2 regions of the Viridibacillus sp. d25.2 genome follow, and region 2 is predicted to be linked to the other one. Evidence: riboswitches for the same ligand, from Rfam matches in the RefSeq annotation. Region 2 holds a riboswitch; the other holds the start of a gene.
What was found. Region 2 has a riboswitch for FMN ahead of ACZLO7_RS16685 (ECF transporter S component). Riboswitches for the same ligand answer to the same signal wherever they lie in the genome.
Positions count from the first base shown of each region.

Region 1 (4,241 bases), 1.2 Mb from region 2:
ATTGGTATTAATGTTTTAGAGAAAAAAGAACAGATATAATAATTTTGGAAAGGGTACTTACATTTTAAATGTGAGTACCCTTTTTATAGTTGAATTCCCGAGAGCGAGGGAAGTTATTTATAAGCTATAAAGAAATAATTGGTTTATAAGTAAAAAGGTTTTTTTGATTATTTATCAAAGCTACAAAATATGAAAATCTCACAGCCAGCAGTAACAAAACATATTTAAAGTTTAGTAAAGACTTTAAATATACAGTTGTTCGTAAGGAGAAATAAATCTATACCTTTAAACCAAAATGTAGAAACATTCTTGTCTATTGCCCAGGAAATTATTAACATTTATAAAGAACGGGTTTAACGATTTCAGCAATATGTACAAGGTTTTAAGAAGGAACTGACTATAGCATATTCCTCTCAAATTGCACTAATTCAATGCTAGCATCTATAAAACTACTGCCATTTTTTAATCCATTCAATAAGTTTATTCAAGTCGAGATAACTTCGGAATAGTAAGAATAAAACAACAGAAATTGAACAAATTATAGTGGATGGAGGTGAAAAAAATTGCCGAAAAACAATAATGAAAAAAACAAAGCGAAAAAGCAAAATGACTTAGGACGTGAAGAATTTGGTTTTGGTTACGATCTGAGTCCTGATGATTTTGATGTTGTTGGACAAAACGACGAGGCACATAAACAACATAATCATGAAGATAAAGAAAAGCCGAATAATAAAAATAATGCGAGAAGAATAAATGAATAAGTAACTTGAATGGAGAAGTACTATATATGAAACGATGTTATATTGTTTTATTATATAGTACTTTTTTGTGTAACTGCTTCGAAATAATTGAGTAATGTACATAAAATACTTGAACGAGTTATATAATTACATTAACGGATTCAAAAGGCAAAAAAGTATTTTCAATAGTATGTGAATTATTACTGAAAATAATGTAACTGTCGTTATTACACAAACTTAAAAAATTATGACTGAACGGGAGGGATAAGATGCGAATAGGATACCGTTCAATTTCTGTAATAGTTAACTTATTTCTGGGCTATTTATCTTTTTTTATAGGTGTATTATGGTTCATGACAATAATGTACGCTTCGCATTCTTTCGGATTGAGAGTAGACTCTACTTTCGATGATGGTTTACTAGGAATCTTTTTAATTTTTTCTATCATTGCAACGGCTATTTATATTCCGGCTTGTATTAATTTAAACAGCATAATTAGGCCGAAATTAGAAATGAAAAAATGGAGTTTTATCACTTTTATATCGATAGTTTTTATCCTTGGTTTTTGTATTATTACTTTAACTATACAGTGAACGGTTGTTAGTAAATAAAAAAAGTTGCATTTTTCCGTGATATGTAACAGGCCCATAAAGCCCAATACATCAAGATTTTATGAGTGATTTCATTTTAGTATGTTCTCAAACAATCATATAGAATTAAAAAAACTCTAGTTTTTAAATAACTAAAGTGCTATGGTATTTACATACAATATAATAATCCTTCGGGGTCGGGTGAAATTCCCAATCGACGGTGATGAAGTAAATCTTCTAAGCCCGTGAGCCTTTTTAAGGCAGGATTTGGTGCGAATCCAAAGCCGACAGTATAGTCTGGATGGGAGAAGGATGTAGAGAATATCAAAGTCTTATTAAAAATCTCGTATTTTAATAGGTTTATTTAGTATTGATAATTTCAAATCTCCTATCAAACTCCGTAGTGTACTATGGGGTTTTTTTGATGCCCTAAAGCTAGAATGTATTGTTGTAAAATTTCATAAGTAATATCCTTCGGGGTCGGGTGAAATTCCCAATCGACGGTGATGAAGTGAAGCTTCTAAGCCCGTGAGCCTTTTTGAGGCAGGATTTGGTGTGAGTCCAAAGCCGACAGTATAGTCTGGATGGGAGAAGGATGTAAAGAATATCGAAGTCTTATTAAAAATCTCGTATTTTAATAGGTTTATTTGCTTATGATATTTTGGACAACTCCTATCAAACTCCGTAGAAAACTATGGAGTTTTTTTGCTGTGAAAAATTGAATATGAACGTCCTTCGGGGTCGGGTGAAATTCCCAATCGACGGTGATGGAGTAAAGCTTCTAAGCCCGTGAGCCTTTTTAAGGTAGGATTTGGTGCGAATCCAAAGCCGACAGTATAGTCTGGATGGGAGAAGGACAAATAGATAACACGCAATTCCTTTTGAAAAATAGTATTTCAATAGGTTTATTTAGTAATGCGTTTATCTAAAACTCTCCCAAACTCCCTAATTATATTAGTGAGTTTTTTATTTATTAAAAACGGGAGGTTTATCACAATGCATGATAAGTATTATATGGATTTAGCACTGAAATTAGCGGCAGTTGCCGAAGATCAAACGTCGCCAAATCCGGTAGTTGGAGCAATCATTGTAAAAGAAAATGAAGTGGTCGGTATGGGAGCGCATCTTAAAGCTGGTTCTCCCCATGCGGAGGTGCATGCACTAAAAATGGCCGGAGAAAATGCTATCGACAGTACGATGTATGTCACTTTGGAGCCTTGTAATCATTTTGGTAAAACACCCCCCTGTACGATGGGCATATTAAATGCAGGTGTAAAAAAAGTAGTGATTGGGACACTTGATCCAAATCCTAAAGTAGCAGGAACAGGTGTTGCAAAACTAAAGGAAGCTGGCATTGAGGTTGAAGTAGGTATTGGTGAAGCGGAGGCTTTGAAATTAAATAAAGCCTATATGTATTTTATGAAACAGAATGTGCCCTTTGTCACGTTAAAGCAAGCCATCACATTAGATGGAAAAATTGCTACAATACATGGACGTAACGAAAATATCACAGGTACAGAAGTTCAGCAGGATGTTCATCGTAAAAGAGCGCAATCTGATGCCATCTTAGTTGGAGTTGAAACAGTTTTAAATGACAATCCATTACTTACAAATAGATATGCAAAAAGTAATAAGCAACCGATTCGAATCATTTTGGATACTCATTTAAGAACACCAATGAATGCAAAAGTTGTCATCGATCAAACAGCACCAACGTGGATAGTTGTTGGAAATGAAGTCTCATCTAATCAAATCACAAGCTTTGCACAAGCCAATGTACGTATCATCCAACTTGAAACAAGAACCATCGTAATTCAGGATGTCCTTGAAGAGTTAGCACGACGAAATATTGTCACGCTTTATGTGGAAGGGGGCAACCGTATAAGTTCTAGCTTTGTCAATTCAGGTCTAGTCAATGAAATGATTACTTACATAGCCCCGAGAATAGTAGGTGACCATGATGGAGTTGGCATGTTTGAACATTTAAACGTAAAAAGCATGGATGATGCTGTCCCATTAAAGCTACAGCAAGTGGAGCAAATTGGTGAAGTTATTAAAGTGATATCGAGACTGGGGGATTAGGCTATGTTCACAGGCCTTATTGAAGCAAAAGGGAAAATTAAAGTGCTGACAAATGGTACGGATAGTATGAAGGTTACCATTGAAGCCAGAGACATTATGTCGGATATGCAACTTGGCGATAGTGTAGCAGTAAATGGTGTATGCTTAACAGTTTCGCATTTTACCCATAACGAATTCACAGTAGATGTTATGCCGGAAACGGTTAAAGCGACAACAATTCACTCTTTAAAAGTGGGTCAGTTGGTGAATTTAGAAAGAGCGATGGCAGCAAACGGTCGATTTGGCGGTCACTTTGTTTCAGGTCATGTTGATGGGACAGGGACAATCGTTAGAAAAACAAAGCAAGCAAATGCGGTCTATATCGATATCTCTATTTCGCGAGAACTTAGTCAATTTTGTATATCAAGAGGTTCAATTGCCATTGATGGAACAAGCTTGACGATTTTTGATAGACAACCTGAAAAACTCACTGTTTCACTTATTCCACATACGTATCAAGAAACGATTTTCGCTCTTAAAGAAATAGGACATCAAGTGAACATTGAAACGGATATGTTAGGCAAATATATTATTCACCAATTAAAGAATAACGACGGAACTTCAGCAATTACAATGAATTTTTTACAACAAAACGGATATTAATACGGGCGGTGTATAGCAATGTTTCACTCGATTGAAGAGGCGTTAGAAGATTTAAAAGATGGCAAAATGATCATCGTTGTTGATGATGAAAGTCGTGAAAATGAAGGGGATTTAGTTGCACTTGCAGAATATGCAACACCAGAAAATATTAATTTTATGGCAACACACGCACGAGGATTAATCTGTA
Region 1 covers NZ_CM196652.1:2,145,286-2,149,526, forward strand. The annotation lists gene ACZLO7_RS10890 (ABC transporter permease) at 1-39, shown strand, start outside; gene ACZLO7_RS10895 (hypothetical protein) at 564-761, shown strand; FMN riboswitch at 1,514-1,647, shown strand; FMN riboswitch at 1,797-1,930, shown strand; FMN riboswitch at 2,058-2,191, shown strand; gene ribD (bifunctional diaminohydroxyphosphoribosylaminopyrimidine deaminase/5-amino-6-(5-phosphoribosylamino)uracil reductase RibD) at 2,327-3,412, shown strand; gene ribE (riboflavin synthase) at 3,416-4,054, shown strand; gene ACZLO7_RS10910 (bifunctional 3,4-dihydroxy-2-butanone-4-phosphate synthase/GTP cyclohydrolase II) at 4,073-4,241, shown strand, end outside.
Region 1: it holds a riboswitch for FMN, as region 2 does, so the genes downstream of both, ribD (bifunctional diaminohydroxyphosphoribosylaminopyrimidine deaminase/5-amino-6-(5-phosphoribosylamino)uracil reductase RibD) here and ACZLO7_RS16685 (ECF transporter S component) in region 2, are expected to answer to the same signal.

Region 2 (4,241 bases):
AAATGATTGTAACAGTATGGGGCGTAGGCTATAAATTTGAGGTAGTCAATGAATAGAATGTGGAACAGTGTTGTCGGGAAGCTATGGGTAACCATATTGCTTCTCGTTTCATTTGTATTGTTTGTTTTCACAGTGCTAATGCTCGAATTTTTATCAAACTATCATACTAAACAAACAGAATCTTCATTACGTCAAGAAGCATCTACAATTGCTCGGATCATCAATGACCGTGAAACAACAGATTCTACAAAGGCTATTATTTCAGATGTTCTTAGTGATGAAACAAATGCATTGATTGCTGAGAAACCAGGTAAGGTTTCCTTTGCATTACAAGCGGGGCTTAATCAGGAGGGAATTAAACAACAAATTCTTAATGAAAAAGCATTTGATAACGTATTTACATCGAATGCACCTGTTGTAAAAGAGATGATGCTACCTTCGACAACACAAAAAGAGCACATGGAGTCTTACATTGTTTTGGCTTTCCCGCTAAATGTTGAAAACAAAATACATGGGGCAATATTTATCTATCAGAGCCCAGACGCTATACATAGGACGACAAAGGAAACGACTAAAATTGTCTTTTTAGCGGCTGCAATTGCCTTGATGTTAACAACATTCTTTGCGTTTTTCTTATCAACCCGAATTACATCACCACTTCGTAAAATGAGAGAAGCAGCATTTGAATTAGCAAAAGGAAATTTCGAAACAAAAGTACCTGTTTTACAAAATGATGAAATAGGCCAATTAGCGACTGCTTTCAATCAAATGGGTAAACAACTCAAACACCACTTAGAAGTGATTAACCAAGAGAAAGAACAGCTATCAAGTATTTTGACATCGATGACAGACGCTGTAATTACGTTTAATCGAGATCGTACCATATTAGTAAGTAATCCACCTGCAGAGCTGTTATTACAAAAATGGTTTATTAATAAGAGTGCCAATAGCGAGAAACCGATTCCTCCTGAAATTTATCATATGCTTGATCATGTTTTAGATTTGGAAGAAGAGCTAGAAGTAGAACTTGAAATTGAGCGATCATACTATGCGATTTCAATTAGTCCATTATACAGTGGCAACTCTGTACGTGGTGCAGTAGCTGTGTTACGAGATAAAACGGAAGAGCATCGTTTAGATAAATTACGTTCAGACTTTATAGCAAATGTCTCGCATGAATTGCGGACGCCAATAGCCATGCTACAAGGCTATAGTGAAGCAATTATGGATGATGTCGTATCAAGTGAAGAAGAGCGGAAAGAGATGATTAAAATCATCTACGATGAATCGCAGCGAATGGGACGTCTAGTAACTGATCTGCTAGACTTAGCTCGTATGGAATCAGGACATATGCGATTATATAAAGATTCTGTTCCTATAACACCTGTTATTGAAAGAATTACACAAAAGTTTGTTCAAGTAGCAAAAGAAAAGCAAGTGAATCTGACATTTAATTCAACAATTGAAGATACACTTTATCTAGAAATGGACGAAGATCGTATAGAGCAAGTATTAACAAACTTAATTGATAATGCCATTCGTCATACACTAGTGGGAGGAAACGTAGAAGTTATTGTTGACCGTCAGCTATCCTTTGCCCGTATTCAAGTAAAAGATAACGGTGCTGGGATTCCAGCCGATGATTTGCAGTATGTATTTGAACGTTTCTATAAAGCAGATAAAGCTAGAACACGTGGCAAGGGTGGTACCGGTTTAGGACTTGCTATTGCCAAAAATATTGTTGAAGCTCATAAGGGTAGAATCACAGTAGAAAGTGAAGTAGATAAAGGCACGACTTTTACATTCTATTTACCAATTGAAAAAATGTAAATTAAATCTAAAAACGCGAATTGTAAGTTAGAAGACTTTACAATTCGTGTTTTTTTGCATATAGTTATAGTGTATTACAATTAAATTATGGTTCATCTTCGGGGCAGGGTGAAATTCCCGATCGGCGGTATTAGAGAACTAAGCAATACTCTTGAGCCCGCGAGCCGCAAGGCAGGATTTGGTTAGATTCCAAAGCCGACAGTATAGTCTGGATGGGAGAAGGTGAAGGTACGGTCGTCTTTTCAATTTGAGTATCAATTAGACGCTTATTTGACTATGCCTAAATTCTCCCTTAAGTACACTTTGTACTTAAGGGTATTTTTTTGCATAGCTACGACTATACCTTTCCTCTTTTTGAAGTGGATCTACAAAAGGAGAGAAAAGTATTATGAAGAACTTGAAATTGCAAAAGATGATTGCAATTGGGATGTTAAGTAGTATTTCTTTCGTATTAATGCTATTTAACTTCCCACTACCGCCGTTTCCGAACTTTTTGGAAGTGGATTTTAGCGATGTACCTGCTCTAATGGCAGCTATTACAATGGGACCTTTAGCAGGTATATTAGTTGAATTATTTAAAAACGTACTAGATTGGATTTTCTCAGGAAGTCCAACAGGTATGCCAGTTGGCCATATCGCAAACTTTACAACAGGAGTTCTATTTATCTTACCTGTGTATTTTGTCTATAAACGACTTTCAAGTGCAGCAGGATTAACTTCTGGGTTTGTAATTGGAACATTATCAATGGCTGTAGGTATGAGTTTACTAAACTATGTGCTATTCCTACCAATGTATACCTACTTTTTAAATATGCCTCCTACAACTGGAGCCGCATTAACGAAAATGATTGTATTAGGAATATTACCTTTTAATATTATAAAAGGATTCATCGTCATGATCATCTTCATGCTACTGTTCAATAGCTTGAGTAAATGGATTGAAAAACAACAAATGCATTATTTAAATTAAACCTTCAACCGATGTCTGTAAAAAGATATCGGTTTTTATGATTGAATAAAAAGGTAATTGATTGTATAATACTGTTAATAAAGCAGAAAATTCAGTACATTAAGCAAGATAATGATACAAAAACAAGGATATATAATCTGGGGTTTTACAATGTTATATATTTTATTCGATATTTCGTTACAAACTTCGATATAAGAAAGGATGTATGTAAATGGCGGAAAGAAAACTATTAAGTGCATTTTTTACATCGATTATTGCTTTCTTTACATTACCCTTGTTATTCATGCAAGCAGAAGAACAATTTCTTCAAAATGCTCTTTCATTGACCGTATATGTTGTTCCTTTGATTTTTACATACGGTTTGTTGGTTTCATATATAGCGGATCGAATAGCCGAGCGTAAAATGAATGTCAGAGGTTACTCGTTATTATTGCATATGGCGTTCGGGACAGGGATTGTGATTCCAGTCGCTTTTGCCTATTACTCACAAGGTGGAGTTTGGTCACTTCAAACAATAACATGCGCTACAGCAGGATTCATTTTAGGAAGTGTATTCTTTTTCGTGGATTTAACGTTACGTAAAATCGCTTCTCGAATGACACCATATTCTTATGAAGAACAGAATGTATAAATTTACTATTAAAAAGCAATGAGGTACTGAACCTCATTGCTTTTTCGTTTTGAAAAAAATAAAGTATAAAAAAGAAAGCTAAAATAGATTGCCGTCCATCTAATAACTAAAGAGACAGGAGGTGTATAAATGTATCGCTTAATAGAGAAGGCGCGAAAGGGCGATGACATGGCCTTTTTGCAGCTATTTCAAACATATGAAATTGAAATTTACCGTATGGGATATACATATGTAGGAAATAAGGAAGATGCACTAGAGGTTGTGCAAGAAACTGCCTACAAATCATTTAAAGCAATTCAAACATTGAAAAACCCAACTTACTTTAAAACATGGTTATTGAAAATTGCGATTAACTGCTCGCTCGATATTTTACGGAAAAGAAAAAAGAGGAATGACTTTCATGAAGATGAAATAATGCACGAAAATTTTGCGGAGCATTTACCGGAAGTATTTGACTTACAGCAATGTATAGATTATTTATCACCTGATGAAAAAAGTGTCATTCTCCTAAGGTTTTATGAAGACCTTACAATTAAGGAAGTAGCGAATCTTCTAGAAATACCACTGGGGACGGCAAAAACGATTCTTTATCGCAGTTTACAAAAACTGCGACAACAACTACAAGAAGGAGGTTCTTATGTCTAATCGGTTAAAAAGAGAACTAGAAAATATAGAGATTCCAAATGAACTGCATGAACGTGCAGTAAACGGTGTAAACCGTGCTAAGTGGGAAAAAAGAAAAAATAATAAAAGCCAATTAAGTTGGCTAGCTATCCCAGCTTTGATTGCAGTTAGTGTTTGTAGCTATGC
Region 2 covers NZ_CM196652.1:3,378,339-3,382,579, reverse strand. The annotation lists gene ACZLO7_RS16695 (response regulator transcription factor) at 1-56, shown strand, start outside; gene ACZLO7_RS16690 (ATP-binding protein) at 49-1,830, shown strand; FMN riboswitch at 1,921-2,058, shown strand; gene ACZLO7_RS16685 (ECF transporter S component) at 2,219-2,800, shown strand; gene ACZLO7_RS16680 (hypothetical protein) at 3,012-3,431, shown strand; gene ACZLO7_RS16675 (sigma-70 family RNA polymerase sigma factor) at 3,561-4,076, shown strand; gene ACZLO7_RS16670 (hypothetical protein) at 4,069-4,241, shown strand, end outside.